Regions from separate parts of the Photobacterium sp. 270122K genome, predicted to be linked through region 3. Evidence: predicted binding sites of a transcription regulator. Region 3 holds the regulator's gene; each other region holds the start of a gene.
The links. Region 3 encodes CRP, which controls carbon source genes, mostly activating them, when cyclic AMP is high. Its sites were predicted from a motif close to TGTGANNNNNNTCACA; they were not measured.

Region 1: udp (uridine phosphorylase) is a predicted target of CRP. The motif match lies at 5,859-5,874, and genes of this name have one in related genera.
Region 2: recB (exodeoxyribonuclease V subunit beta) is a predicted target of CRP. The motif match lies at 4,608-4,623, and genes of this name have one in related genera.
Region 4: rppH (RNA pyrophosphohydrolase) is a predicted target of CRP. The motif match lies at 4,562-4,577, and genes of this name have one in related genera.

The regions. Positions count from the first base shown of each region.
Region 1 is NZ_JBPOEN010000004.1:73,902-81,669, forward strand. It holds gene ACSF8W_RS08845 (HNH endonuclease) at 1-112, shown strand, start outside; gene ACSF8W_RS08850 (HNH endonuclease) at 241-1,272, opposite strand; gene ACSF8W_RS08855 (hypothetical protein) at 1,504-2,250, opposite strand; gene speG (spermidine N1-acetyltransferase) at 2,562-3,092, opposite strand; gene ACSF8W_RS08865 (Card1-like endonuclease domain-containing protein) at 3,646-4,836, shown strand; gene udp (uridine phosphorylase) at 4,944-5,705, opposite strand; gene ACSF8W_RS08875 (LysE family translocator) at 6,066-6,686, shown strand; gene ACSF8W_RS08880 (hypothetical protein) at 6,801-7,139, opposite strand; gene ACSF8W_RS08885 (heavy metal-binding domain-containing protein) at 7,254-7,580, opposite strand.
Region 2 is NZ_JBPOEN010000007.1:7,906-15,673, reverse strand. It holds gene recD (exodeoxyribonuclease V subunit alpha) at 1-770, opposite strand, end outside; gene recB (exodeoxyribonuclease V subunit beta) at 763-4,398, opposite strand; gene recC (exodeoxyribonuclease V subunit gamma) at 4,782-7,768, opposite strand, start outside.
Region 3 is NZ_JBPOEN010000009.1:204,305-212,072, forward strand. It holds gene astA (arginine N-succinyltransferase) at 1-690, shown strand, start outside; gene astD (succinylglutamate-semialdehyde dehydrogenase) at 703-2,169, shown strand; gene ACSF8W_RS17130 (DUF1338 domain-containing protein) at 2,238-3,056, shown strand; gene ACSF8W_RS17135 (hypothetical protein) at 3,115-3,303, opposite strand; gene crp (cAMP-activated global transcriptional regulator CRP) at 3,481-4,113, opposite strand; gene ACSF8W_RS17145 (OsmC family protein) at 4,387-4,791, shown strand; gene ACSF8W_RS17150 (phosphoribulokinase) at 5,072-5,941, opposite strand; gene ACSF8W_RS17155 (YheU family protein) at 6,095-6,316, opposite strand; gene ACSF8W_RS17160 (hydrolase) at 6,367-7,347, opposite strand; gene ACSF8W_RS17165 (TIGR02444 family protein) at 7,456-7,768, opposite strand, start outside.
Region 4 is NZ_JBPOEN010000011.1:79,770-87,537, forward strand. It holds gene ACSF8W_RS18675 (sigma-54-dependent transcriptional regulator) at 1-926, shown strand, start outside; gene ACSF8W_RS18680 (hypothetical protein) at 1,362-1,607, shown strand; gene ACSF8W_RS18685 (NADP(H)-dependent aldo-keto reductase) at 1,705-2,739, opposite strand; gene ACSF8W_RS18690 (DUF6482 family protein) at 2,922-3,224, shown strand; gene mutH (DNA mismatch repair endonuclease MutH) at 3,259-3,951, opposite strand; gene rppH (RNA pyrophosphohydrolase) at 4,730-5,248, shown strand; gene ptsP (phosphoenolpyruvate--protein phosphotransferase) at 5,277-7,532, shown strand; gene ACSF8W_RS18710 (sulfite exporter TauE/SafE family protein) at 7,548-7,768, shown strand, end outside.

The DNA of each region.
Region 1 (7,768 bases), on a different contig from region 3:
TTTCAATACAAAACGATATTTTGGTTACTGTAAAAGTTGTAATTCAAGAAATAACAAAGGGCACATGCACGATGATGATACTTGCCAGTCATGCTCAGGCGTCACATATTGATGTAAAACATAAATAAAACAAACAATCACATATAATAACATTTGTTCTTTGAGTCATTCATAACTCTATATTTATAACAGCACATTTCTATTGTGCTGTTATAACCACATCCAAACTCACTGATAAATTTAATTTTTTCTCACGGTGTTATTATTTAACACTGCTTTTAGCTCATCTACTGATAATGGTGGATTTTTTGTATGTAGCATTGCATGACAATTCGGGCAAACAGGAACAAGATCTTTTGCAGGATTTAATTCATAGTTTTTTGCTATGCCAGCTAATGGCTTAATGTGGTGAACATGAATAAATTTTCTACCAATATCACCATACATTTCTGTAAATGAAAAATCACAGACCTTACACTTATAACCATGTTTTTTGAGACATTCTAATCGTGCTTTAGGATTACGTTCATAGCGGTTAACTGTTACCACTTGCTTGGCGCCTTCACTGAAGGTTTCAGTATTAGAAATCTCACCAAAAAAGTTATCACTAGGAAGCACATCTTTACGCCATGCATAATCTGGAACTGAGGATAATCTATTTTTTGCGATTTCAAACTCTTCCTCAGAAAATAACCCCTGATATTCCGGTTTCAATACTGCATATTCCATCGATAAATCAGGTCGCCCCACATCAATCAATGTTTGAAAACCCTCTTGAGTAGCACCTCCTTTTGACAATGCCTTTTTTGCATAATTTACCGCGCCATGTTCTTTTACTGCTCGAAGATAATAATTTGCCCAATATCCCGTTGACTTACCAACAAGAGAGTACAAAGACTCAAGTTCATTTTGGAAACGAGATTCTTTATATGACAAATTTTCCGATTTACCCCAACTCACCATTCGTAATAATTCAGAAATATCTTTCGTTTTCCATGTGTTCGATTTCTTTTTATTACCTGTTGGTGACGATGGTTCACCGAAAACATATTCAAATTGTTCTACAAAACATTCCTTGATTACCAAGGAATACTTTAATCCTTGTTTAAGTGAGCTGAATGATATGGAAATAATGACTTCACTATCAACCCAAAAGGAAACAAATGGCTTTGCTTCAAAGTATTCCTGGCGAACATCTTTAATTGCAACGCCATGAACAGCACAAAAATCACGCGACTCAGCTATGAACTGCTTTAATATAAGCTCTTTCATTCTTAATTTTACTTATAAATAATGGAAGTCTTTAACGTTTTAGCCTCACAAACAGCATAAACTGTCAACGAGGTTCGTTGAGAACATTTTAATCATCCACACTATACAGAAAGATTAAGTTTGATCGGATTTCATAACCTTACGAAATCCGATGGAAATAGAAGCCCCCATCTTTACACTCTCCTGAATGACAATCAGGAAAACGTAAAATCATGGGTGCCGTCACAGTACTTAAATCGCATTTCCGTTAATGGTGGCAGACACAAGTTCTTCCGATAAAGTAATGGCTTCTCCGGTACTCAATGTGCTCACCACGGTTTCTTTGATGATAAGCGAGTTACCCACGCCAAAGTGTTGTGTGAAAACAGCCTCGGCGGTCGTACCGTCGGCATTAACGACATCCATCGTCAGCGAAAACAGGCACGTGTCAAAGGTACCGGCAGGCACCGTAACGGTTTCATTCTTCAAATAAGTCATCGACGCCTCGATTGTGCCGACATCCACCCCATCTTCTAGCACCGTCACGGGTGAGTACTCACGCGTTTCACCCATATCAAGGTTGTACTCTAGCAATAGCCCACTCGGTTTATATTTGATATCAACGCCTTCAGCGGTCAATGCACCCAGCGTGCGAATTGATTTCGCCGCATCATCAACGACAACAAAGGCACTCCCGCTGCCATCAAGGCTATCGCTGTTTTCGATTTCTAGCACATTGTTATAACCTTCATAACTCAATGTTCTCGCAACAACTTCGCGTGAGGCATACGTCCCGATATCAATACCATTGGTCATCAATGCATATTCTTCGACCACTTCCGTGCCGATTTGGTACACATCCGAATTAAAACACACTGATGAGTTTTCGGCCGTGGTCGGGGTCGTCGTCCCCATTCCATTCGTGCTGCTGTCGCTATCTCCGCCGCCGCATCCGAATAAAAATAACGTCGACACTAATCCTATTGAATAAGCTTTCATTTGTTCTCTTTCATCCTTGTGATTATTTCATCGCGATTGAATTCACTGTTCTCTTTTTTATCAATCCAACCTGGCACCCATGCCATCAAGGAGACTACACAACTCACCGCTCACTATCGAAAACGAAGAATGCAAACATGAATCCGCTCGCAGTTTCAGCCTATAAAATGTGCCACAAGATACAGACTTGCCCTGAACACGGCGTATTTGGCCTCTCGCATGACAAGAATAAAAAAGCGCGCCCTGAGGATAGCCTCAGGGCGCGCTTTTTTGTGTCTGTGCGTTAGCTTAACGAATGGGAACCGTTAATCTCACTGTGCTTTCTTGCGAGACGCTAGATAGTCTTCTTGCAGAATGTACATGCGTTTGATGTCGCAATATTCGCCGTTAACGAAGATCTCTTTCACCAAGTGGCCTTCTTCAATAAAGCCACAGTCTTCATACAGGTGAACGGCTTTTTCATTACTGACCGTCACGTGCAAGTATACCTTGTGCAGGTTCAAGATAGTAAAGGCGTAGTTCAACGCTTTATTGATCAACACGCGCGCATAACCGCAGCCTTGATAGTCAGGGGCGATGATGATTTGGAACTCGGCATTACGGTGGATAGTATTGATTTCCACCAATTCCACCAAACCAATCGGCTGATTATCGAGGTTTTCCGCGATAAAGCGGCGCTCATTGCTGTCGTGAATGTGCTTGCGGAACAACTCTTCCAGTTCATAGAAAGATTCATACGGCTCTTCAAACCAGTAGGCCATGATTGAACGGTTGTTGTTCAGTTGGTGAATAAAACGAAGGTCAGTTTGCTCAAGCGCACGTAGTCGGATTGCATTATCCATGTTACTTTCCATTAACAAATAAAAATAATGTAAACAGCATAAAATTCAGCCCCTTATGCTGTGAGAAAGAAGATATCACCATTGCGCGCAGTGAGAAACATTTATTTTACGTGAACGTCACAAAGATTAGCCATGGTTCGTAAGATTGGTTTCAGACGGGATAACTTGCCACTGAATGCTATCTTGTAGGGTCTAACACTCCGCCCACTTTTTCACCATTCTGACCCACTTCTGCCGCCTATCTGGCTCTCAACGGTGATTTCCACCAAGAAAATTGAACTAAATCACAGTTTGGGTTACTCATTGATATACGGTGCATTTTGTATTGTTCGGTTTGTGTGCAATCAACCTGCAAGCCTGACATCTGGCAGACATTACGCGGATAAAAATCAATTACATTGATGACGTGCTTGAAAACTGGACATGCAATCCATATATATTAATGAAGATGAATAATAGCGAACATTGCCGCCCTACGTGCACGCGCCCCCAACTTTATATACCATCCTATTGAGAGCCGGCACGCGTTGCAATTGAACGCTAAAGGATAATTATGATTACTCACGTTGGCATTATCGATCAGGATCCTGTAAGACTGATCACCCCGCTTCTTGACCATGGCATTCCTGCCGACAAGATGATTTTCATTGGTACCGAATCGCAGCGCGATCAGTATGAGCGCCTCGCGTCTATTCTAACGCCACGTAACATTGCGGCAGAATTTTGCATTATTCCTGATTCCATCAATATTACCGGCATTCGTGCCTGTATTGTTGAACTGGCCGAACAACTGAAACAAGAAGGTGGCGACGTATGGTTTAACGCCAGTTGTGGCCTGCGTCACCGTCTGCTTTCTGCCTATGAAGTATTCCGCACCTACCACTGGCCTATTTATGTAATTGAACCTTTCAGTGATGAGATGTGCTGGTTATACCCTGCCGGTCGCCCACAACAGCAAGTGGAAGATCGCATTCAACTGACAGACTATCTGACCATTTTTGGCGCCCGTAGCGAGCTTCCTGAAAACATGGTGCCAGAAGCCCTCAATGATCAACTGTGGGAACTGGGCCAGCGTTGGGCGGGTTCCGCCTTAGAGCTAGGCCCTGGCCTTGCCACCTTGAACTATCTGGCAACCACCTGCCGTAAAGAGCAACGTTTGGATGTCGAGCTGAGTGAAAAGCAGCAAGGCTATAAAGAGCTGAATACTCTGCTGACGGATTTAGAAGAAACCGGTCTGGCGACCTACCACGATGGCATATTGACCTTTAAGCACGAAGAAGCGCGCCGTTTTGCCAACGGGGAATGGTTAGAGAACTTGGTACATAGCACGGTTCGCGCCATTCAGAACGATTTGCCAACTATTCAGGACCACTCTTTGGGCGTACAGGTTTACCGTAAAATTGGTGAACGTGAAGTGCGTAACGAGCTGGATGTCGCCACCGTAGCCAATAACAAACTGCACATCATTGAATGTAAGACCAAAGGCATGCGTGATGACGGTGATGATACGCTGTACAAGCTGGAATCACTGCGCGATCTATTGGGTGGCCTGCAAGCCCGTGCGATGCTGGTGAGCTTCCGCCCATTGCGTCACCACGATTTGGTACGCGCACAAGATTTGGGCTTAGCGATCATCGGTCCTGAGCAGTTGGGCGATCTGCAAAGCCATCTGTATGACTGGTTTAAAGCTGCTGGCGGCCAAGCACATAAAATCATGGGTGACTGCACCGTGGGCGACTGCTAATACCGCCACCATTAGCAATCATTAGCACCTCAAACACAAAAGCCAGCGCATTTTGCACTGGCTTTTTTATTGTTCACTCACATCACTCGAATGTGCTAAGTGTTCATTTATACGAGGCGACGTGCCGCTTCTACCACAATCTTGATTGAGCGGGTTTCTGCTTGCTTCAATGTCTCGTGGTCAGGCGTTTCTTTTTGCGTACGGTTGATGATCACCCCCGCCACACAACCTGCACGCAGGCCAGAGCTTGCACACATGGTCAGCAATGTCGCAGATTCCATTTCAAAGTTCAGTACGCCCATGTCCTGCCACTCTTTCATCGAGCCTTGGAAGCGGCGAACCACACGGCCAGAGAATGTGTCGTAACGCTCTTGACCTGGGTAGAAGGTGTCGCTTGATGCCGTCACACCCGTATGTACGGTCGCGCCTTCTGCATCACACGCCGCTTTCATTGCGGTCGCTACCGTAAAGTCAGCGACGGCTGGGAATTCCATTGGGGCAAAGTGCAGGCTAGCACCGTCAAGGCGCACAGAACCCGTGGTCACGATCATTTCGCCCACGTTAATGTTTGGCTGAATCGCGCCTGTGGTACCCACACGCAAGAACGTGTGTACACCCAACTGCGCCAATTCTTCTACCGCAATAGACGTTGATGGACCACCGATACCGGTTGAACACACAACCACAGATTTCCCATCCAGCTTGGCACGATAAACCGTGTACTCACGAGAGCTCGAAAGGAACTCAGGGTTATCCATCAGGTTCGCAATTTTTTCTACGCGAGCAGGATCGCCCGGAATAATCGCTAATTCAGCACCATTCAGATCAGCTTTATTTACGCCAAGGTGGAAAACTGCGTTGTCAGACATACTGGTATCCTTTTTCTTATTATTGCCGTCAATAGGGTGAATGAGGTTAACGGCTTCACAAAATCTCCCGATAACGATAGCCCATCACGCGCCCCCTTTGAGTGATTATGATCACAGTTAGTGAAAATCATTGATTTTCATTTTTCACAATTGAGTGATTTAGATCACAGTAAATCGATTGCACTTGCCGTTTATCACAGATTTTCCGCCACTTTGATGTTTTTTTAGTCAGCACCAGGTCGCGTTAAAATGTGCGTTTTTATGCGCCACAATTGTCACATTTTGCTTGACTCCAACGCTATTCTCGCCAATTCTTCCGGCTCTTTTCTTCCTCTTCTTTTGGAGTGTGTACCCAACATGTTGGATTTTGCCTTACTGGCCGTTTTTATTCCGACCTTCTTCTTCGTTTCCGTCACACCAGGGATGTGTATGACCTTGGCGATGACCCTCGGCATGACCATTGGGGTACGACGTAGCTTACCAATGATGTGGGGTGAGTTGATTGGGGTGGGCTTGGTGGCCGTTTCTGCGGTGATCGGTGTCGCGGCTATCATGCTGAACTACCCAGCGATCTTCTTTTTCCTGAAATATGCAGGTGGCGCATACTTGTTCTGGCTGGGCATTCAAATGTGGCGCTCGCGCGGCAAACTGGCGATTCCCGATGACTTGGATGCCGAAGTCGACACCGCGCCAAGTGCGTTAGCACTGCAAGGCTTTGTCACCGCGATTGCCAACCCGAAAGGTTGGGCATTTATGATCTCGCTGCTGCCGCCTTTCATTAATACCCAAAAAGACATGGCGCCTCAGTTAGCCGTCTTGGTATCGATCATTCTGGTGACCGAGTTCCTTTGTCTGATCCTGTACGCTAGCGGCGGTCGCACCCTACGTAAGTTCTTGCAACAACGCGGAAATGTGCAGCTACTGAACCGCATTGCCGGCTCGATGATGATGGGTGTAGGGGTGTGGTTGGCAGCTGGCTAATCACAACCGCTAAGTAACCCTTTCAAGCGCCGAGAGAGCGATCTCTCGGCGCTCTCTTTTATCCCCTACTTTATTGCCAATGCTCTGGATAAAGACGGAACCTGACCCGCTCCGTTATAGTGCCGTTCCACATTTTTTATTAATGATTTGTCTCGCGATGTATGTGATTCCCTCTGGAACCGCTGAGCCGTATTGTCGGTAATACGATTTTACTTCATCACAGTGATCGCCAATCACCAACGCTAGCCTCAAAAAGGCCAGTGAATCACTGGGATCCATCTCCAACTGTTGAAGCGCGGCGGCACGTGCGACTGCATTATCGTCGGTGACATAAGCCTGCTCGAACATCGTCGTCAGCGCATGGTAGTCTTTTGCCGAATCAGCCCAAGACCACGTAGGTAGACCGATTAAACACAGCATGCTGCTGTGCAAAATGAGGGACTTAATACTCATGGGTATGGCTCGCCACCGTAATAAAAACAAAACGTATTAAAAACAAAAAAAGAGGAAAAGTTCAGGCACTCTCGTCCCCTCACTTATTCCTCTCATTTCAACGATAACGATGAATTATCGTTTTTTGAAGCGTACCGCAGTACCACTCACGCTGACCATCATCATGCTGCCACCTTGACCGACGACTTCATAATCGATATCAATGCCAACGATACCCTCTGCACCTAATGCAATCGCATTAGACTCCATCTCAGCGAGCGCGATAGTACGTGCATTGCCCATTTCTTCTTCATAAGCACCAGAACGGCCACCGATGACATCTCGAATTGAGCCCAAAATATCTTTAAAGATATTCGCACCTAAAATCGCTTCACCCACCACGATATCCAGGTACGCTTCAATTTCTCTTCCATCAACCGTTGACGTCGTTGTCTTTAACATAAAATCTCCATGTAGTCTGTTACTCGGAATAAATCATTGTTTACAAAAAATTCGCCCGAGTGATGACCAATACAGATTCGCGATTAACGACCCGAATTTCGCCTTCTGTTGATGCGCTTCATCCTACTAAAGCCACCAATATGCAACAACGGGAAGCTTAATGACGTATACGCATGTTGCGACGCGGT
Region 2 (7,768 bases), on a different contig from region 3:
GCAAACTGACGGGTGATCGCCACGGCCGCAGCCACTTTCTGCCAGTTTAAACAAGCCGCCATCGGTACCAAGGTATCCAATGCGTTCAGGCCATCGACCCGATCAGCCGCCGTCAATACCGCATCAATCGCAGACCAATCCAGTTGTTCCGGATGCGCCACATCCAACTTATCACACACTTCTTGCTGACGACGCGCAGGGGTATCAATCGCTTGTCCGTCGTTCACATCGGCCTGACGCAGCTGCATGAGCGATTGCATCAGGTAGGTGTAAGTGCGTGGGAATAAGGTATCCAGCATCACAGACATTTTGCCAAATTCAGCCTGCGTCGGCTGCGCCGCGGCTTTCAATTTGTTCGCGATTAACTGCTCAAAGGCCCAGTACCGGTGCAGATACAAACGCCCATCTTGCAGCACCAACGGGGTGGCAGCCGGTTTATCCTGCACGCCTTTACCCGTCATGTCTGTCACCACGGGCAAAGTGGCCAGCTCACGCCCCCACGTTTCAGGGGCAGGCAGTTCAGCCAGCAAGGTCAGCGATGCGGAAGACGAGAGCCCGAACAACGATAACGGACCAGACGAAGAAGGCGCAGTCAGACGCTCTAGCGGCAGACAAACGTGGCCTTTCCCCAGTTCATGGCTGAGCAATGCCGCCATGAATCCCGCCAATGGCGCGGCTTCAGGGCTATGCAGAGCGATAAATTTGGCAAACTGGTAATCCAGCTGGCGCAGTATCCCTTGCTGGGTCAGGCTTTCTAATCGCTTAAGCATCCAGCGGCTCTCCATCAATCAAACGGTCTAAATCGGCCAGCAGTGCCGCACTCGGACGGGCGGCAAAAATACCGCTGTCACGGCCCGCTTCGATGCCACGTAAAAACAAGTAATACACCCCACCAAAATGACGGTCATAATCATAATCCGGGATCCGGCTGCGCAAGAATCGCTGCAAGGCCAACGCATAGATCTGGTACTGCAAATCATAACGGTGATCGCGCATCGCCTCGACCAACGCCTCACCGTGGTATGCACTGGCATCATCCCCCAGATGGTTGGATTTCCAATCCAGTACGTAGTATTTCCCTTGATGCTCAAACACCAAGTCAATAAAGCCTTTTAGCATACCGCTGACAGTAGCAAAGCCCAGCTCGCCCGCGCGTGCCGACACCTCATCGTGTTTGGCGATCACTTTGTTGAGCATGGCTGACTGCAACAATTCAATCGGCAATAAAAACTCCATTTCCGTTAACCGCTGTGATGCCGTTTTCTCGGCCAAGCGCAACGCATCCCCGTCCAACGGGCACTGCAACACATCATGGATCAACTGCTGCAAGACCGGCAGCCATTCCAGATCGTACTGCTCGCGCTCTAGCAGGCCAGTCAGGGTCGCGACCGTTTCCGGGCTGTCGACGGGCGCGGTAAATTCAATCTCTTCAAATACGGTATGCAAGAAGGTGCCCGGCCTTGCCCCGCGCGGGAAGGTGTAAATGGAACGCGCAGGCGTCAGATCGTCCAGCTCTTCGGCCGCATCACCGGTGGTCGTCGCGGCTTCCTCCGCCGCTTTCACCGTCACATCGGCCACCGAATCAATATCAAACCCCGGCAGATCCAAGCTGCTGTCATGATGGGCTTGATGCCCCTGTTTCACCAAGCTCGAATAACTGGTCATCCACCAGTTACGCTCTAATGACGCGGTAAACGGCTGCGGCAACAAGGTGACACTCGCCTCTTCAATCGGTTGCCACGGCAAGGCCGGTTTTTCTGGCGGCGTGACCACGGCAATACTGGCCGGGCCATCGGCCAATTTGGCCAAGGCCAGCTCTAACCCCGCCACACCGACCGCTTCACCGTTTTGGACCAAGTGTCCCATCGCCGAGCGGTGCAAACCCGTCGGCTCTTTAGTGCTACGGCCATTGCGTACCGGCGCCATGCCAACGTAACAGCCGTAAACGGCACGGGTCAGGGCCACATAGATCAAACGTAAATCTTCCGCCAAACGCTCTTTGTCGGCCTTTTCAATGGCGTCACTGTGTTTGGCGATATCCAAGACTGTTTTGTGCGAGGTGTCATCGTGATACTTCACTTCCCCTCTGCTGTCGACCTCACGGTAGCTACACACAAAAGGCATAAACACCACGTCATACTCCAAGCCCTTAGACTTGTGAATGGTGACGATTTGCACCAAGTTACGTTCTGATTCCAAACGCACTATTTGGTCGTCCGCATTGCCATTGGGTTCGGCCATGTTTTCTGCCAGCCAACGCAACAACCCGTAGTCGCTGTCGAGGGTCTGACTGGCGGCTTGCAGCAATTCACCGATGTGCAGCAAGTCCGTCAGGCGACGTTCGCCGCCGTCATCCGCCAGCAAACGCTCTGCAATTTGGTGTTGCGCCATCACACTGCGCAGCATCGGCATCACGCCCCGTGACTGCCATTGCTTGCGGAATCCTTTAAAGCTGTTGATGGCCGCTTCCCATTCCAACTCGCTGTTATTGAGCGAGTCCAGCTCCACCGCCGTTAACGCAAACAGGCTGGACGCCAGTGCCGCGCGCAATGCACGATCGTCTTCCGGCGTCAGTACCGCTTGCAACAAACGCTGCACATCAGCCGCTTCCGCGCTGGAAAACACACTGTCACGGTTAGACAGATACACGCTGGCAATGCCTTGCTCCGCCAGTGCATTTTTGATCAGCTTGCCTTCGCTACCGGTCCGCACCAACACGGCAATGTTGCCCGCCTCAATGGCGTGGTGCTGATTGTTATCGGCAAAGCACGCCTCGCCTTGCTGTGACGAGGTCAAGATATGCTGGATCTGTGCCGCCGTCGCGGTAGCCATTGCATCTTGGTAACTGCCTTTGGTCACGGGCTTACCCGGCTCGGCCTCTTGCAGCCAGAACGTCAACGCAGGCTGACGTCCTTGGTCAAGAAACCAATGGCGATCCGCCGCTTTCGGGCTGTGGTTGACCGACAAAAAGGTAATGTCTTGATCGTAAATAAACGGGCTGTCCGGCTCGGCAAAAATCGTGTTCACCGAGGCGACCATGTCAGCCGTTGAACGCCAGTTGGTATCCAGCGTGTAATGATCCGTCACCTGACGGCGCGCCTGAATATAAGTAAAAATGTCAGCGCCACGGAAAGCGTAAATCGCCTGTTTGGGATCCCCGATCATGAACAAACCACATTCGGGATGCTGATGGTAAATCTGGCTGAAAATGCTGTATTGCAGCGGATCGGTATCCTGGAACTCATCGATCATCGCGACCGGATACTGACTGCGGATCCGACTGGTTAGCAGGCCATCCTGATCATTATCGATGGCGGCCGACAACTGGGTCAGCAAATCATCAAACGAGAGCCAGCCTTTACGCGCTTTGGCCTCCACCAGCAATGCACGGCACACTTCAATCGCATGGGCGATCAGCGGATCACGCAAGTTCGCAGGGTTATCCAGCAAATCAGCCACCGCCTCAAACACCGCATGTGTTGGCGGCTCCCCTTTCGGGGTTTTCTCAATCAAGACCTGCTGATGGAAACGCTCCAATTTATCCGGCAAAGCGTAATCCACGGTCGGCTGCGCCGCCCATTGACGGACCTCGGCCAGCCACGCCGGTAAACTCTTTTTGGTGTAGCTGCGTTTATTGACACCTGAGTTGGCGATCAGCGCTTCCAAATCCCCGTCATGTTCACACCAAAGTGCTTTAAAGGCATCAATGCGTGCCATGTTGCTGGTGTGCAGCTGCTCCAACGACTCACTCAACGGTTGCACGGACAAGGTGACGGGCGCACCGGTTAAGCTGTTACCGATGTCTTTCAATAACGCGGCGGGCGAGGCCCAGATTTGACGCACTTCACTGGCCAGCGCGTGCGGCAAGTGATAAAAGTTGCGACGCCAATAGTCCGCGACCACCAACTGCTTGAGCGGGGCTTCATCGGTAATGAATTCATTGTTGAAACGGCTGCCGGATTCAAAGGCATTTTGCGTCAGCATCCGCTGACAGAAACCGTGAATGGTATAAATCGCCGCTTCATCCATCTGGCGTTCGGCATTCAACAAAATCGCTGCCGCCGCTTTATGGTCGGAAATTTCCACCAGCAACGGCGCAATCACCGGATCGTGGCTCACGCCACGGCTGAACGCCAAGCGAGCGTCATGGATCCGCGCGCGAATACGATCGCGCAATTCTGCCGTGGCGGCCTCGGTAAAGGTCACCACCAAGATCTGCTCTACCGTCAGCTCTTGGGCGTGCCGGGAGGCGTCATTGCCATGGCCGAGCAGCAAGCGTAAATACAAGCTGGCGATGGTAAAGGTTTTACCGGTACCGGCCGAGGCTTCAATCAAACGTGCCCCGTGCAACGGAAAGGTCATCGGTTGTAATGTGTTGGCAACGTTCACGTTATCCATGGCGTGTCTTTCCAATGAATGATGGTATTCAAACGCGTCTCCTCGGTTCATGCCACAGGAGCGCTATCGTATTCTTATATGGCGTTACCCGTTGAATGGATAACGCCGTTTATCGCAGTTCGAGGCAGTGATGGCGATCACAGCACCTGTGTGATCAAACACTTAGTTTGACTCTAAACGTCCGCAAGGACGGCGTAGTGGGCCGAGAGTGAGAACTTTCTCACGGTTTACCCCCATGGCATTGGTTAGTATCGCCGCACGAAACGTGGTCTACCTCTGCACCGGTGGTCGTACAGCAGACACCCTACAACTAACAATGATTTGCTGACGACCACGCTACTCCTTGCTATCACTCTCCCTGACAAACGCCTCACGCATCGACATTACGCATCATCGTCGACAACGTCGCTACCCAGTATCGCAGCCTGCAATACCCGTCCGGCCAATTGCGACGCCGCTTGTGCCAGTTCGTCATTCCACTGCGGCCACACGCGGGCAATGTAGGTATCGCTGCCTTCTCCGGGGAACAAATAGCTGTCGTTAAAACTGTCCGCCATTTTCCCCAACGCCTTCTCGCGTGTGTCTTCGTCATCTTTCCACTTGCCATCTCGGCCAATACAAGCCGTGATGCCCGCTTTCGCCGTTCTCGGGAAATAGGCTAAGGGTTGGTTCAGACCGTCAACATACAGTTCAATCACCTCTTGCAAATACGCGCGGGCTTGCGCCGCTTCAACGTTCCCCAATTTAAGGTGGGTGTCCGTGCCAATCAGGTGCGTTTCTTGCCCTTTCCCCGCCGCCGCCAAGCACAGGTGATCCAACCATGCGGTCAGATGATCTTGCGGACGAATTTTGCCGCTGCGATAGCGCACTAAACCGCCCTGATAACGCTGCTTCAACCACCCTTGTAACTGTACGGTTTGCCCCTCGACGATGAAGGTCAAATCCACTTCGTGATCGTCCTGTAGGTGCTGAGTATACGGCGTAATGGCATCCACTAATGTCAGCACTTCCGCCCGTGTAACCGCCAAGTCCAGCTCACCAAACGCGGCAATCGGCAACTGCCCCGCGGCTTTTTGCTCATTGGCAAAGTCCTGATAAACCTTATTTTCATCGGCTTGCGTGCGACGCGCTTCCAGCAGAAGCGTCAGCAGCGTGTCGCGCAGTTGGTAGCTTTCTAAGCCATTTAAGACGAACGGCTCGTCGTCTTCCATCACCCCTTGCGGCGGTTCAAAGAACACTTTTAAGCGACGGTTGAAGAAGTAGCGCACAGGCAGACGCCAGAAACGTTGCAATTCCGCCAGATCAAGCACCCGTTGCGGACCGTCATCTTGCGTATCGGCAGGCAGTGCTGTGATTTGAAACGCTTGGCTGGCGTTGCCGCTACGACAGGCGGCGGGTAGCCATTCAGCCGCAAAGCTGGCCTCTTCGCCCATGAATGCGTTCGGGCTAAACGGCACTAACGGATGATGCTGGATCAACTGCGTTTTCAGGTTGTCGCCTGACTGATCGACAGGCAAGGCTTCATCGCCCTCTCGGCAATAGCCCTGCTGGCAATATTCCACCAGCTCGCTGACCAAGACCGACGGCACACGCTCGGCGTTATCCTGAATCGATCGTCCCACAAAGCTGATGTAGAGAATTTCTTGTGCCGATTGGATCGCTTCCAAGAACAGATAGCGGTCATCATCGCGACGGGAACGGTCACCGGCACGGGTGCGGCCGTTCATTAAATCGAACCCTTCCGGCGCAATATTACGCGGGTAAGCCCCGTCATTCATCCCCAGCAAACACACCACGCGGAACGGAATGGAACGCATCGGCATCAAGGTACAGAAGTTCACCTGCCCGGCCAGAAAACGCTGGCTGACGCGTTCGCCGGAGAGCTTATCTTTCACATACTGATTGATCACAGCAGGCGTGATCTCAGCATGAAAACCGGCATCGGCCAGTTGCTCTTGCAGGCGGTGCAGCAAATCACGGATCGATTTCAGCACCAACTCGCCTTCCAGCTCGACCTGTAAGAAATCATCCAACAGCATCGTCAACTGCGCAGTCCATTCGGTAACGGAGTGCGGCTCGGCAAGCACCTCACGGTATGCGACCAGCCGATCAATGAAACCGGCTAACTGACCGGCCAGTTCGGCATCAAGCCCCTGAACCTGATCGTAAGACGAGATGCCTTCAAACAAACCGGCATCGTGTGGCATAGCATAGCCCAGCAACATGCGCTGAATACCGAACAGCCAAGTATTCTGCTGCTGCTCGGGCAGATCAAACTGGCTGGCCGTGCGTTCATCCAGCCCCCAACGCACACCGGCGTCTTCAATCCAACGTTTGATTTTTTCAAAGCTGTCACTGTCAAAGCCAAACTTGCGCATTACGGCGGGCACTTCGAGCAGTTCCAGTAATTCCGAGGCATGACAGCGGCTTTCCGGTAACGCCAGCAGACGCAAGAACGCCAATAGGATCGGGTTTTCTTGCTCGGCGGTACGGTCAGAAATCGAGAAGGGGATATAACGTTGACCCGGCGCATTACCAAATACGGCCTGAATCGCCGGACTATAGGCATTAATGTCCGCCACCATCACAATCACATCGCGCGGTTTCAGGCTGGCATCGGCTTCAAACATCGCCAATAGCTTATCGTGCAGCACTTCCACTTCACGCATCGGGCTGTGACAGGCATGCACGGAAAGCGAGCGGTCATCATGAGCAATGGGGAATTTATGCTGGCTGTTATCGAGGATCGCGTCGTTCTGGCGATCCGCCAAATTCAGAATATCGGCCTGAATCGCGTGCAATAAAGAATCCGGTTCGATATCGACAAAACCGGCGTCCACTTCATTGATCTGCATGTCAGACAGCAAATACAGGTTATCGCGCCCCAGTTTGCCCATCGAGGCTAACAGGCTGTTCCCCACCACCTGATTATGCATGTCGGCATCGTAATGGCTTTCATCCATGTATTTAAGCTGACCGATATAGTCCCCGCCACTTGCTTCATCGAGCAAGGTGTCGCTGTTCAAGGTACCGCTTTCCAAGGTACGCAGGCGGATCCGCTGCTTAGCCGCCAAACGGGCCAAATGTTTACGGTCGCGAATATCCCCCCAGTAGTAACGGCACGGGTTGGTGAACATCAAATGGACATCAATGTGCTGGCCCATCGCGGCCAATGCATCTAAGTAACGGGGCGGTAACGAGGAGATGCCAAACACAAACAAACGCTTGGGTAAGTTGGCGGGCAAGGTGCCGGTTTCGGCGTAGTTATTGAGGGTGTCGATGAAATGTTCGTACAGGTTGGCACGGTGATACGGCGATTGCCCTAATGCAAGCGTGTGATCGTACAAGGCTTGCCATAGCACAGGCTGCC
Region 3 (7,768 bases):
ACCTTTGGGAATGATTACACCGGCGTGAGTGAACTGTGTACCTTGTTTTTACGTCCCGAGTGGCGCGCCGGCATGAATGGTCGGTTGTTATCGAAATGCCGCTTCTTAATGATGGCGCAGCACACCGAACGCTTTGACCGCACCGTGATTGCTGAAATGCGCGGGGTGTCGGATGCAGCCGGGAACTCACCGTTTTGGGATTGGTTGAAAGCCCATTTTTTCTCGATTGATTTTACCTTGGCCGATTACCTGACCGGGATCGGCAAGAAAGGTTTTATTGCTGACTTAATGCCGAAATTGCCCATTTATGTCAATTTACTCAGCCCCGAAGCGCAGGCGGTGATCGGGGAAGTCCATGACAACACCCGCCCCGCGTTGCGTTTGTTGGAAAAAGAAGGCTTTAGTTGTCGCGGCTATGTCGACATCTTTGATGCCGGCCCGACAGTCGAGTGTGAATTGCGCAACATTGAATCGGTCCGTCATTCGCAATTGTGTCAGGTCGTGATAGGTCAACCTCAGCACGGAAAAGATTGCGTGATCAGCAATACCTCGTTTACCGCATTTCGGGCTGTCGTGGGGGCGGTGTCGATCGCCGGGCCAGAAGAGGGCGCGCAGGCTGTCATTCGTGCTGATATGGCCGCCGCGTTGCAGGTGAAACAAGGCGACACGATCCGTTTGATTGTTCAATAAAGGAGACATGTTATGACGCAATGGATAGCAGGACGTTGGCTCGCTGGCGAAGGCGATGCCATGGTATCGCTGAACCCGTTTACAGAGCAATCGGTCTGGCAAGGCCACGCGGCAACGCCTGCCCAAGTGGACGCGGCGGTGGCCAGTGCGCGCCATGCCTTGCTTGAATGGCGCCATACGGCATTGTCGGACAGGCAGGCCTGGGTAGAACGTTTTGCCGCCTTGGTCGAGGCCAACAAAGAGATCATTGCCACCGCTATTGCCGAGGAAACCGGTAAACCGTTGTGGGAAAGCCGCACAGAAGTGGCGGCCATGGTCGGCAAGATTGCAATTTCCTTGCGCGCCTATCACGAGCGTACCGGTGAAAAACAAAAAGCGATAGGCACGACACAGGCGGTGCTGCGTCATCGTCCCTTAGGGGTGATGGCGGTATTTGGCCCGTATAACTTCCCGGGGCACCTACCGAACGGCCACATTGTACCGGCGCTGTTAGCGGGCAATACCGTGGTGTTTAAACCGTCTGAACAGACCCCGAAAGTCGCCGAAATCACGATGACGCTGTGGCAGCAAGCGGGTTTGCCCGATGGGGTGATCAACCTCGTGCAAGGTGGACGGGCAACCGGAGAAGCGCTGGCGCACGCCTCCGGCATTGATGGGCTGTTATTTACCGGCAGTGCACACACGGGCCATCTGCTGCATCGCCAGTTTGCCGGTCAGCCAGAGAAAATGTTGGCACTGGAAATGGGGGGGAATAATCCCTTGGTTGTGTCGTCGCACTATGGCGACTTGGACGCCACTGTCTACACTATTATTCAGTCGGCATTTTTAAGTGCGGGTCAACGCTGTACCTGTGCACGCCGATTGTATGTGCCGCGTGGAGAGGAAGGGGATCAGCTGGTGGTGCGTTTAGTGACGTTAACGCAGCAGCTGCATGTCGATGGGCCTTTTGCGTCTCCGGCGCCATTTATGGGGCCACAAATATCCGTGGCCGCCGCCGAGCGTATCGTACAAGCCGAGGCCGACTTAGTGGCGTTAGGAGGGCAAAGTCTGCTCACCGCCACTCGTGGGCAAGGGGCGATCGTGACGCCCGCCATCATTGATGTGACGGCGATTGCGGCCTTGCCGGATGAAGAATATTTTGGCCCCTTGTTGCAGGTCGTGCGTTATGACACCTTGGCAGACGCCGTGACGCTGGCCAATGCCACCCGCTTTGGGTTATCCGCCGGATTGATCTCGACCGACGATCCGGAATGGGCGTACTTTCTCGATCATATCCGCGCCGGGATCGTAAACCGTAACCGACCGTTGACCGGTGCCAGTGGCGATGCACCCTTTGGTGGCCCGGGGGCATCGGGTAACTTACGCCCGAGTGCGTATTATGCTGCCGATTACTGTGCCTATCCCATGGCGTCGATGGAAGGGGCACAACCTGAGTTGCCCGCCCAGCCGATCCCTGGCATGGGGAGCCACCCTCAGTAGCGAGCGAGGCCGTTAACGTAACAGCGAAATAGACAGCGTGTGATATCACCTTGTGAGGAGGGGATGAGATGGAACGGGTAGTGCAATTATTTGATAACTTGTGGCAAGACTATGTGCAGCGTCTATGCCCGTCAGCGCAAGACATACATGATTTGCTGACGGAAGAAGAGCCTCTGCACAATGACCACATCGCGTTGCGGACGTTTAATTTACCCAAAGTCGGGTTAGACCGACTCGCCGCCCCCTTCATTGCGATCGGGTATAAGCCGATGGGGAGGTACCATTTTGAAGGGAAAAAGCTCTATGCTGAGCATTTTGAGCACCCTAACCCCCTTGCGCCTAAAGTGTTTATCAGTGAATTGATGGTGGGGCAGTTCAGCGCCTTGTTTCAAGAAACCGTGCGGGATTTGATTGATCAGGTGCCGGAGTCGGTGATGCGGGATCCGTCATTCCTGTTTGGTGGTCGCGCTTGGGGTCTGGATTACGCCACCTATGAGTTACTGTATGCGGAAAGCGAATATGCGGGCTGGTTGGCCGCGCACGGCTTTGGTGCGAACCATTTTACTGTCAGTATCAATCACCTTGAGCAATTTACCGAGGTGGCGGAAGTGAACCATCTGTTGCTACACAATGGGTTTTCCATTAATGCATCAGGCGGGGACGTGAAAGGATCCCCTGCGGTGATGTTGGAGCAATCGGCCACCTTGGCCGATCAGATCGACGTTGGCTTTACTGACGGGGTCTATACCATTCCCGGTGGCTTTTATGAATTTGCCAAACGCTATCCGACCGCAGAGGGAGAAGCCTTGTTTTCAGGCTTTGTGGAAGCGTCTGCCGATAAGATCTTCGAAAGCACCGATGCGCCTGTGACGGCCAGAGAGCCGTGATGACCAAAGGTCGATAGTCTCTCTCTACAGATAGTCACTCTCTACAGATAGTCACTCTCTACAGATGGCGACTGTCGAGGGGAGAGATCTCTAACCCGGGACGCACGGTGCCGTAACGGGGAAGTTCGTGTTGTTCCAAGAAGGATCGCCCATCACTAAAGCCGGTGAGTTCTACCGTTGTCGGCAGGGGGAAGGTGGTGCCCGCAGAGAGTGTGGTGTGATGCTGAGAGAAACGTTCAATGTCCATCGCGTGTATTTCCATCCATAGAAATCAGAGTGCGTTTATATGCATAATGTAGCATCAAGTGTGGACGTGGCAAACAAGGAAAAGAGTGAGCTTGCTAACAAATATGCCCTATAGCGATACGCAAAGTGAAAAAAAAGCCGCAATGAGCGGCTTTTTTTATTGGTGTGACTTGTACGTTTAGCGCGTACCGTACACCACGATCGTTTTACCGTGAGCAGAAATCAGGTTTTGCTCTTCCAGCATCTTCAAGATACGGCCAACGGTTTCACGAGAACAACCAACGATCTGACCAATCTCCTGACGGGTGATCTTGATTTGCATGCCGTCTGGGTGCGTCATTGCATCTGGCTGTTTAGCCAAGTTCAGCAATGTCTGCGCGATGCGGCCGGTTACGTCCAAGAACGCAAGGTCGCCCACTTTCTGGCTTGTCACCTGTAAGCGACTTGCCATCTGTGCAGATAGGCGCATCAAGATGTCTGGATTGACTTGGATCAGCTGACGGAATTTCTTGAATGAAATCTCAGCCACTTCACAAGGGGTCTTTGCACGTACCCATGCGGTACGCTCTTGGCCTTCTTCAAACAGACCTAGCTCACCAATGAAGTCACCTTGGTTTAGGTAAGACAGGATCATTTCCTTGCCTTCTTCATCCTTGATGAGAACAGCAACAGAACCTTTAACGATGTAATAGAGCGTTTCAGCTTTTTCACCCGCATGAATCAACGTGCTTTTTGACGGGTACTTATGAATGTGGCAATGGGAAAGAAACCACTCTAAAGTTGGATCTGTTTGAGGTTTACCTGGAACCATATTACTAACTTCCTCTGCGTTTGTTGCCCAACAACGACGTCCCTATACGTTTGAGGCCGGGCCTAACAATAATGTAGTTCGCCGTTTAGGATATTCAGTCAACGGCAAGGCTGCAAGCTGACCTGAATAATTAGTTCAGAGTTTATCTTTTTTCGGCACGCTTTTCTTGATATTGATCTATCGGGCGCGGCCATTTTATACCCATAAGTGTGCACATGATCACACGGTTGTTAGATAGTGCCCAAATCCCTCAAAAGTAGTAAGGAGAATGCAATGCAATCACGCGTTAAATGGGTAGAAGGGATGACCTTCTTAGGCCAGTCAAATTCAGGTCATAGTGTGGTGATGGACGGCAAGGGTGGCGAAAAAGCACCCAGTCCGATGGAGCTGGTTTTAATGGCAGCAGGGGGATGCAGTTCGGTGGATGTCGTGGACGGATTGACGTCAGCCGGTCAGCCGATCACCGCGTGTGAAGCACAAATCAAAGCAGTGCGTCGTGAGCAAGCGCCACGTTTGTTTACTTCGGCCAATCTGCATTTTGTGGTGACAGGCAAAGGCCTCGATGAAGCGCTGGTGGCCAAAACCGTGGCGGATTCGTTAGAGAAATACTGCTCAGTGTGTTTGATGCTGGGTGAAGGCGTCGAGATGACCCACTCGTACGAGATTATTGAAGGGTAAGACAGAAAGAAGGGACGAGGGGCGAGTAAGTGCGAAAAAGCAAAGGCGGTCGAGAGCGGTCCTTGGGCCCTAAGGCCCTATGGTAAGAGCGAGAACTGAAGTATTTGAATCTTGAATGAGAAGCGGTATTTTGACCACAGAACCACAGAACCACAGAACCACAGAACCACAGAACCACAGAACCACAGTCGCTTTTACTCGTCACTCGCTACTCGAAAACTCGTCCCTATCCCTATAAACGCGCAAACTTGTTCCTCATCCCTGCTTTTCCTTGCCCTTGTCAGCCAATCTTCCCCGTATCAATCAACTGTTGGATCAAGGGGCGCATGATCAGCTCCATCGCAAAACTCATTTTACCGCCGGGCACGACTAAGGTGTTATGGCGTGACATGAAGGAGCCTTGGATCATTGACAGTAAATAGGGGAAATCGACCTTCTTGATCCCACGAAAACGGATCACGACAAAACTCTCATCCAAACTTGGAATGGCTTTTGCGCTCAAAGGGTTAGAGGTATCTACCGTCGGCACGCGCTGAAAGTTAATGTGGGTGCGGGAAAACTGGGGGGTGATGTAATTGAGGTAATCATCCATCGAGCGGACAATCGATTCCATCACCGCTTCACGCGAATGGCCCCGATCGCGGGTATCGCGCACGATCTTCTGGATCCACTCCAAGTTCACGATCGGCACCATGCCAATCAATAAGTCGACATGCTGCGCCGCATTGGTGTCACCGTCGACCACACCGCCATGCAACCCTTCGTAAAACAACACATCGGTATTTTCCGGCAATGATTGCCAAGGGGTAAACGTGCCGGGCATCAGGTTATAAGGCACGGCTTCATCAAAGGTATGCAGATAACGGCGGTATTGGCCGCTGCCATCCAGACCGTATTGGCGGAAAAAATCAGCCAGTAGCGGGAAGTCATTGGCTTGCGGGCCAAAGTAGCTGATATGGCGACCTTGCTCTTTGGCTTTGCGGATCTCGACATCCATCTCGGGGCGAGTGAAGCGGTGAAAGCTGTCCCCCTCCAGCCAAGCGGCATTGATGTTCATCATATTGAACATTTTACGAAACGCTTCGGAGGTGGTGGAGGTGCCGGCCCCCGACGATCCCGTGACGGCTATGATCGGATGTTTTGCTGACATGACAAACCCTGTCGTTAACATTAACGGAAAGAGTTATTAACAGTCTGGCAGGATAATAGCAAGTTGGATTGTCAAAAATGCTGGTGGGCTAACCGAACCAGCATCCTTGAGGCAGGTATCACGATCTTGCATAGCGATGCGACGGCGATGGGATCAGGCGCGCCCTAAGTCGCGGCGCAGTTTGATATCGACCGTTTCGTGCAATTCCGAAAAGAAAATGACCGCGTCGCCACTTTCGAGTTGCTGACGGACATGCTGTACTTTGCTGGCCATGCTGAGCTCTTGTTCACCGTAGTCAGTGCCTTCGCGCAGCACAAAATGCTCAATCAGGTTAGTCAGGGTCTCGGGGTCAATGTCTTGCCAAGGAATAATCATGGGGGGGTCATCATGGTTGAACAGAATCCCCTATTATATTGGCAATATTGTCACTTGTAGAGGGCTTGCAGTTGCTGCAGGAACCACGCGGGTACCGTGTGCTCCAACCAAAAGACCGGCTGACGCCAGTGGCCGGTGACAAACCCGACGTGTCCGCCGTGATCTGACAGGTGGTAATCAATGTGCGACGGCAGCGACTGTTGCGGGATCACGGCCTCGGTCATGAACGGGTCGTCTTTGGCATGAATGATCCGCAGTGGGGTGGTAATGCGCTCGAGTTTGGCTAAGCCGCTGCATCGCTGGTAATAGTCCTCGGCATTAGCAAATCCGTGCAAAGGCGCCGTGATGTGCTCATCAAACTGCCATAAGGTACGAATACGTTGCGCGGCGTGGGTATCGAGCGGCATGGCCAGCGGGTGCGCCTGAATTTTCTGGTCGAGATTGCCTTTCATCGAGCTCAGCAGGTAACGTTGATATACCTGAGAAAAGCCTTGTTGGATGCGGCTTGAGCAAGCTGCCAAATCGAGTGGCGGTGAGATCACTTGTGCTGCCAATAGTCCGGAGTCTTGCTGGGTTTCTGCCAGATAGTTAACCAGCATGTTGCCTCCCAGTGACACGCCTACGGCCATAAAGGGTTGCGTTGGCAGGTGTTGACGCAGCCATTGTAAAAAGAAACGCGCATCGCCTGTTTCCCCCGAATGGTAGCTGCGGGGAAGACGATTGATTTCACCGCTGCACCCACGAAAATGCATCATTACCCCGAGCCAGCCTTGCGCCTTTGTCGCATGCAGCAGGCCGTTGGCATAGGGGCTGTTAAAACTGCCTTCTAGGCCGTGGAACAGGATCATCACGGGTTGGTCAGGGGCGCATTGTTCAGGCGGGGCGGTCCAAGCTAAATCGAGGAAATCGCCATCGGGGGTATCAATGCGTTGGGTGATCGGTTCAAACAGGGGCTGGCGGCGAAGAAAGCGCGGCAGCAAGGTTTGCAGATGGGCATTGCGTAAGCCGTGCGCCGGGGTGAACGGTTGCATGATGACTCCTGATAAACACACCTTTTCGGGCGTATAAGACCGTAAAGGAAGAAAAGTGCAGAAAGCATAACGCCGGGATTGGGATATCGTCCAGTGAAAGGGCGCGGGCTAGTCAGTGGTGTGACCTTGTAATTGTCGGTACAGGGCGGTGGGGGCATGGCAATGCTGGCAATAGGCGAAAAGATTGCAAGGGGCAAGGACAAGCGAAGTGGTGGTGTGTGGAATGCTTGAGTGCAGAATGTCGGAGTTTGAGACGCTGAGTGGCAATAAGGCGTGGCACTGTTGCACGATATCGGCTTGCTGCTGGCGTTCCTGCTGCAATTCTTCCGCGAGCAGAGCTTGATAGGCGGCCGTCGAGAGGTGGGCTTTTTGTGCACGGCGTTGGGCGCGAAACTGTTGCAGAGGTCGATCGCTGCGCGTG
Region 4 (7,768 bases), on a different contig from region 3:
AGTTGGGACAGTTTGGCCAGCATGGTTTACAGGGTGAACAACCGGCGATGCAAAAGCTGCAGCACCAGGTGAAGCGGCTTGCCATGACCGATATGCCTGTGTTGGTGCTGGGGGAAATTGGCACCGGAAAAGAGCTGGTCGCGCAAGCGATCCATCAGGCTTCTACTCGTGCGAAGTCCGCCTTTATCACTGTTAATTGTGACGACGTTGAGTCCGATTGGTGCGTGCCGGTGTTACCCGATAACCAAGCGCAGTGTTGTTTTTCGGCGGCAGAAAACGGGGTATTGTTCTTAGATGAAATCGCCTTGTTAGACGATACCTGCCAGCAAGATATTTTACGCCTTCTTGAAAGTGACGCCTTCACCACCACGTGTGGCCGCGCTATTCGCCCTAACGTACGTTTAATCGTCTCCACCCGCTATTCACTGGATGATCTGCTGGAAGCGGGCACCTTACGTGATGATCTTTATTACCGCTTGAATACGTTCCATTTAACCGTGCCTGCACTGCGTGAGCGCGGCGGAGACATTCAATTGTTGGCGGAATATCTCTTGCTCAAATTTGCCCGTCAGTACAACAGTCCGGTCAAGCAGTTGTCCGCGAAAGCCAGTCAGCTGTTGATGGGGTATTCATGGCCAGGCAATGTGCGGGAATTGGTGGGTCAGATCAAACGGGCTATTTTGTTGGCTGACAGTAAAGTGCTGGATGTAGAGCATTTTGATTTGCCGCGTATTAACGATGATCGCCAGAGCTTGAAAACCATCCGTGAAGAATCAGAGCGGGGGGCATTATTGGCGGTGTTGGAAAATAACAAAGGGCAGATCTCAGCGGCCGCCAGAGAGCTGGGGGTATCGCGCGCGACCATGTACCGCTTACTCAATAAACATGATTTGGTACCGCCGCCGCGTCATTTTCGACAAAGCTAGCGGCATGCCTGATGGCAACGGTCACCGCCGCTGGCTTTTCTTTTCGTGAAGTCAGCACTTACACTGAAATTTAGCGATAGGGAGAGAATTATGTCATCGTCTCCCGCTTGCTCTCTTTGTCATCAGCACAATATGGTTTTCCTCATTTTCAATGTGTTAGGCGGTTGTTTTTTCACTGCGGACTATTAAAATGAACCTTCATTCTCATATCAACCCCCTGTTATTGGAGGAACACATCATGCTAGATAAACGCCTGACATTGACCTGTTTTTCCGATGATACGGTAACGTATTCACACCATTAACGTATGCGTTAATTGCTGTGTAAATAGGCCGCGGAGTACTGTCGCGGCTAGTTAAGTCTTACTTATGTTGTCAGCCTGATACGGCAGTCCTGCGTCCTGAATTTAGTTAAATTTATTAGGAGAGCATGACCATGCGCCAATCAGTCTATTTACGACTTGCCGTTTTTTTTGTTCAACTGGATCTTCAGCGTGAAGATACCCACTGGCGTCAGCAGTATCGCCGAGTTCAGGTTAATTTACCGCATCTTTCAGCCCACTTGCTGAATGATATTGGTATTGACCGAGACTCACGCATTGCCAGCGATCGATTGTCTACCCCGGCCAGCCGCAAGGTACGTCACCTTAGACGCTTACACCGGCCACGATTACTGACGTAATCGGTCCCCCTGTTGTATGACGGCAGGGGGTAGCGAGAAAATCAAAAGCCCCCGTTCTGTGACGGGGGCTTTTTTGTCTTACTCGATCCGTAACGGCTTATGGGCAGGGATTGGAGTATTGCACGCCCACCGCGTGCAAATCGGTCATTACCTCTTCGCTCAGGTGGAGATCGATACTGGCAATATTGGCCTCCAGTTGATCCAGGGTGGTCGCCCCAATAATGTTGCTGGCAACAAACGGCCGTTGGTTAACAAACGCCAGCGCCATTTGCGCGGGATCGAGGCCGTGTTTATGCGCCACATCGACGTACGCTTGTGTCGCCGCGATACCTTGCGGGTTGAAGTAGCGAGAGAAACGTTCAAACAAGGTACAGCGCGCTCCGGCGGGACGTGCCCCTTGCAGGTATTTGCCACTGAGAGCACCAAACGCCAGCGGTGAATAGGCCAACAGCTCGACCCCTTCCTGATGGCTGATCTCAGACAGGCCCACTTCAAAACTGCGGTTTAGCAAGTTATACGGATTCTGAATGGTCACGACTCGCGGTAAATCATGCTTTTCCGCCAATTTCAAAAACGACATTACCCCCCAAGGGGTTTCATTAGACAGGCCGATATAGCGCACTTTGCCCGCCCGCACGAGTTCTGCCAGAGCATCGAGGGAATCATTGAGTGTGACGCCGGACTGATCGTCTTTTGCGGTGTAGTTGAGTTGACCAAAGCAATTGGTTTCCCGCTGTGGCCAATGCAATTGATACAGGTCGATGTAGTCGGTTTGTAAGCGCTCAAGGCTGGTTTCGACCGCATCATGAATGTTGCGGCGATCAAGCGCCATATCAGGCCGAATATACGGCAAGCTGCGTGGTCCCGCGACTTTGGTAGCGAGAATGACTTTGTCACGACGGCCGGTTTTTTTCAGCCAATTGCCAATATAGCGCTCGGTGAGGCCTTGCGTGTCCGCCTTGGGCGGTACGGGGTACATTTCTGCGGTATCAATGAAGTTAACGCCGCGTTCAAGGGCCAAATCGAGTTGGCTGTGGGCGTCTTTCTCGGTGTTTTGCTCACCAAACGTCATGGTGCCAAGACAAATTTTGCTGACTTCCAGATGGGTATTCGGGATCGTGTGATAGTGCATGAGTCCTCCTTGGACGGCGTGCGTAACCGATAAGCCATGATTTGACTATAACGTGATGCCGCCTTACTGAGAAGCTGGGTTTTCGTTGGGGGAACTTGCCGACTGAGAGGAACTGACCAATAGTTAAAATCAGTTATTGTTCATCAGGGTAACGGTTCGTCACCCTCACGTTAGGGCTCGCTATGAAATTGTCACAGTTAAAACATTGGACGCAGGCCGACACCGGTGTGTTGCCGCGCTGTATTGTCACCAGTTATGCGGGGTGTGCTGACTATTTGATGGAAGTGGAATACAAGCATCATCTTGAGCCATTGAAAAATGACGCCGGGGAGATGGTACGGTTTCAAACGTTAGATCAGGTCGGTGAATTATTGCGACCGCTGGGGATCACGTCGGTAACGTTGCGCGTCACCGATCCGTATGACGAGTTTTCCCCTGATGGCCAGCTCTCGCCGTGTCGGGAAGACATGACGATCGCTTTGTAGTCGAGGGGGAGGCCGATGATGAAAGTCGGAAGAATCAGAGAATAAAGTAGCGTTCAAGCAAGCCTGCAGTGAACGTGGTTTTGAGGTAAAAGCCGCGCGGCAAGGTTTTGATCGGCTGGCCATTCGCGCCATAGGCTTCAGTTAAGGCTCGGCTGTTGGCTGCTTTAGGGCGAAGCTGCAAGACATCCCCATGACGGGCGGTGATCTGCTCGACGCGACCCAGTACGATCATGTCCATCAACTCCTCCCAGTCTTGGCGCAGTTGTTGCTCTTCATCGGCGGATGGACGCCAGAGCAAAGGCGAGCCGACATGGCGTTCAGCCAGTGGGATTTCACGTTCGCCTTCGACGGGGATCCAAAGCACGTGGGCGAGCTTATGGCGAATGTGGCTGTTTTCCCAGTTCAGGCCCTGTAGCCCGATCAGCGGGGCGACACAGACAAAGGTGGTTTCAAGGGGCTTGCCGTTATAACCGATCGGGATGGTTTTAAGTTCAATCCCGAGCTCAGCAAAGTCAGGGATTGGCTTGCTGCCAGCACTGGCCCCTAAGTGCCATTCCAGCAACTGGCCGACCCAGCCTTTATCGCGCTTGAGATCGGGAGGGGGAATGATCCCGGCTTCTGCCGCTAATTCACCCAATGTCATGCCTGCAAGTGCGTGTGCCCGCTCAAGCAACGCTTGTTCAGTGGTGGGGGTGGGCTTGGGGGGCAGTTTATCTACAGGTTTCATAAGCTCATCGTATCGTTGGGGGCTGTGGCCATCGCGTAGGATTTTATCATAGCGAAAGACACAGTGGGTGGGGGAAAAAACGGTGTGGCAGTACGTCAAGGCAGCATGATCACTGCGTTTGTTGCGAGGCGTGACAGAGAATAGCAACGGGTTTTTTTACGTATCACCATGAAAATACGTTATTTTATTGAGTGTTCTGTACGATCTTCGCAAAACGTAAGGTTTGCGGTGGGCGAGGCGGGGATGATCGTTGCCGTTTAGTTATCCACAAGGGAAGCGGGCAAATTTCTTTATAATCAATAATATGGATAAATACACAGGGGTTTGGCGGTATTTTAAACGTATTAGTGCGTGATTTTTGTGCGTTTTACGCTCTGTGGTGTGGATAAGGAAGTGATTGTTCGATCTTTAACCGATCGCATTGTGTTGAGTATGGATCCAATGTGTGATCGATTTGTTTTTGTCTGGTTTTGATTTTATCTTATTGTTTTAATGTGTTTTGTTTTTTGCGGTCGTGGATAATTTCAACAATTTAGCGGCGTGAGGATCCTATGTGATTCCCCCGTTTTCTGGCTTCTTCACAAATCTATCCACAGAAAACGTGTATAAATGTGGCCTAGGTCTCATTTGATTGTTTATAAAAAAAGCACCTGGGTGAAGTTATCCAGAATATGCGGCTTTGGTAGGAAAAAGACGTGATAAATTAGAATGTTTGTTTACCCGTTGCACTGACTATGAAAAAATCACAATTAATAGAGATTTATATTGAGGTCGTCCAGTGATTGATGGCGATGGATACCGCCCGAATGTGGGTATTGTGATCTGTAATAGCCATGGCGAAGTATTCTGGGCTCGACGATATGGACAACATTCCTGGCAGTTTCCGCAGGGCGGGATTGATGAGGGGGAGACCCCTGAGCAAGCCATGTACCGGGAACTCTACGAGGAAGTGGGGCTAACCAAGAAAGATGTGCGAATTTTGGCGTCAAGTCGCCATTGGCTTCGTTACAAACTTCCTAAACGGTTAGTTCGCTGGGATTCTAAGCCTGTTTGTATCGGCCAAAAGCAGAAATGGTTTCTGCTCAGTCTAGAATGTGATGAGTCCAAGGTGAACATGCAGCGTGGCACGACACCGGAGTTTGATGGTTGGCGTTGGGTCAGCTATTGGTATCCGGTGAGACAAGTTGTGTCCTTCAAGCGCGACGTTTACCGGCGTGCACTAAAAGAATTTGCCGCAATGGCAATGCCGTTTAAAGAGCGCAAAGACCGCAAAAAGCGCCGGATTAAGCGAGGATAAACGCGGTAAAGAGGGAATAGGGCAAAGTATGCTGACGCAACTGAGAGAAATTGTTGAAAAGGTGGCCAGTGCCCCAAGCCTTCTTGATGCGCTTGACCAGTTAGTGGTGAGTACGTGTCAGGCGATGAAAACAGAGTGTTGCTCTGTGTATATCGCCGATCACAAGCGTCGACGCTACACCTTAATGGCAACCAAAGGCTTAAAAAAGCCGTCCCGTTACACGGGCCTTGCGTTCGGCGAAGGGCTGGTTGGGCTCGTGGCCGACAGGGCAGAGCCGATCAATGTCGCCGATGCGCGTCATCATCCCAATTTTAAGCGTCTCCCGGGCACGGGAGAGAACGCGTTTCACTCGTTTTTTGGTACACCGATCATCCACCAGCGTCAGGTGCTGGGGGTCTTGGTGATCCAACAGCGTGAGCAGCGTGAGTTTAATGAGGGCGAAGAATCCTTTATGGTGACCTTGGCCGCTCAGCTCGCGGTGCTGCTGGCCCATGCCAAAGCACAGGGGATGTGGCCAGATCAACACAACGGTTTACACTTGCAAGGCTCAGCGGCGTCGACAGGCGTGGCGGTTGCCCGTGCATGGTGGGACGATAACCAACCGCGATTGGAGTTGGTTGCACCTGCCTCCTGTTTAGATCGAGAGGCGGAACAAGAACGTTTGAGCATTGCCATTGAACTGGCCAGTGCCGAGTTTCGCCGTCTGCGTAAACGCTTTGATAGCGAACTGCAAAAAGACACCCTCGCCATTTTCGACCTGTTCAGCCATTTGTTGAATGATCCCATGCTCCGCAAAGATCTGTTTGGCAAGGTGGCACGCGGCGATTTGGCCGAGTGGGCGATCCGCCAAGTGGTGGAGACGTATTCAGCCCGCTTTACCAACATGAAAGACGAATACCTCAAAGAGCGCGCGCAAGACATTCGCGAGTTGGGGCAACGTCTGCTGTATTTCCTCTACAACGAAGACGCGACTGAGCACCAGTGGGATGAACCTGTGGTGTTGCTGACCCGTGAATTGACCGCCGCCATGCTGGCCAGCGTGCCGCGCGATAAGCTCGCAGCGGTGGTATCGCAAGAAGGGGCCGCGAACTCGCATGCGGCGATCCTTTCTCGTGCGTTGGGGATCCCCGCCATCATGGGGGTGGATTTTGTGCCAGAGAAAATTCATGCCTGCCAAGTCATTGTGGATGGCTATCGTGGTGATTTGCTGGTTAACCCGAATCGCCATGTGCTGGCGGAATACACCCGTTTATTACGCGAAGAAAATGAGTTGGCGAAAGTGGTGGAAGTGGGCTTGGATAAGCCGGCTGCAACCCGCGATCAACAGCGCATCAACGTGTTTCTCAATGCCGGCCTCAGTGCCGACACCAGTATTGCGGTGAACCGCGGTGTGGATGGTGTGGGGCTCTACCGTACTGAAGTGCCTTTTTTGCTGCAGCGCAGTTTTCCCTCAGAAGAAGATCAAACCCAGCAATACCAAGCCATTTTATCGACGTACCCCAATAAACCGGTGGTGATGCGTACGCTGGACATTGGGGGGGATAAACCATTGCCGTATCTGGCGATTGAAGAGGATAACCCGTTCCTTGGTTGGCGTGGGATCCGCTTCACCCTCGACCACCCCGAAATTTTTCTGATCCAAGTGCGTGCCATGCTGCGAGCCAGTATTGGGCATGACAACATGGACATTTTGCTGCCGATGATCTCCGGTATTGCTGAGCTTGATGAGTCGATGTTGCTCATTGAACGGGCTTATGCGGAAGTGGCCAACGTGGCTGAAGCGAAAGGCCACACTCTGCGTCGGCCACGGATTGGGATCATGATTGAAGTCCCGTCCATTTTGTATCAGTTACCGGTTCTGAAAGGACGGGTTGACTTTATTTCTGTTGGCAGCAACGACTTAACCCAATATTTACTGGCGGTTGATCGGAACAATGCACGGGTTGCCGGTGTCTATGATGCACTGCACCCTGCGGTGATCCATGCGCTTAAGCACATTATCACGGTGAGTCAGCAATTGCAGATCCCCGTCAGTGTGTGTGGTGAGTTGGCCGGTGATCCGATCGGGGCATTGCTTTTGGTCGGAATGGGCTATCGCTCGCTCAGTATGAACACCCGTAATGTCGCCAAAATCAAATACATCCTTCGCCATATTTCACTGGCAGAGATGGAAGAACTGGCGCAGTATGCACTGTCAGCCACGTTTGCTGATGAAATTCGGACCCAAACAACGGCCTTCGTCGATAGCCATGGATTGGGTGGCTTAATCCGTGCGGGTAAATAGAACATCATGGTAGACATGTGGAACAGCGTCATGGCCGGTGAGGCTGTGTACAGCAATGCGCTGTGGGCGTTTGCGTTTTGTTTGGGGCTCGGCGCCGTGGTCGGTGTGTTAGCCGGTCTATTGGGGATCGGTGGCGGCTTGCTGGTGGTGCCGGCGTTGGTTTGGTTGTTACCTTTAGCGGGGATTGAAAGCCAACAGGTGATGCACATGGCGTTAGCGACATCGTTGGCCAGTAT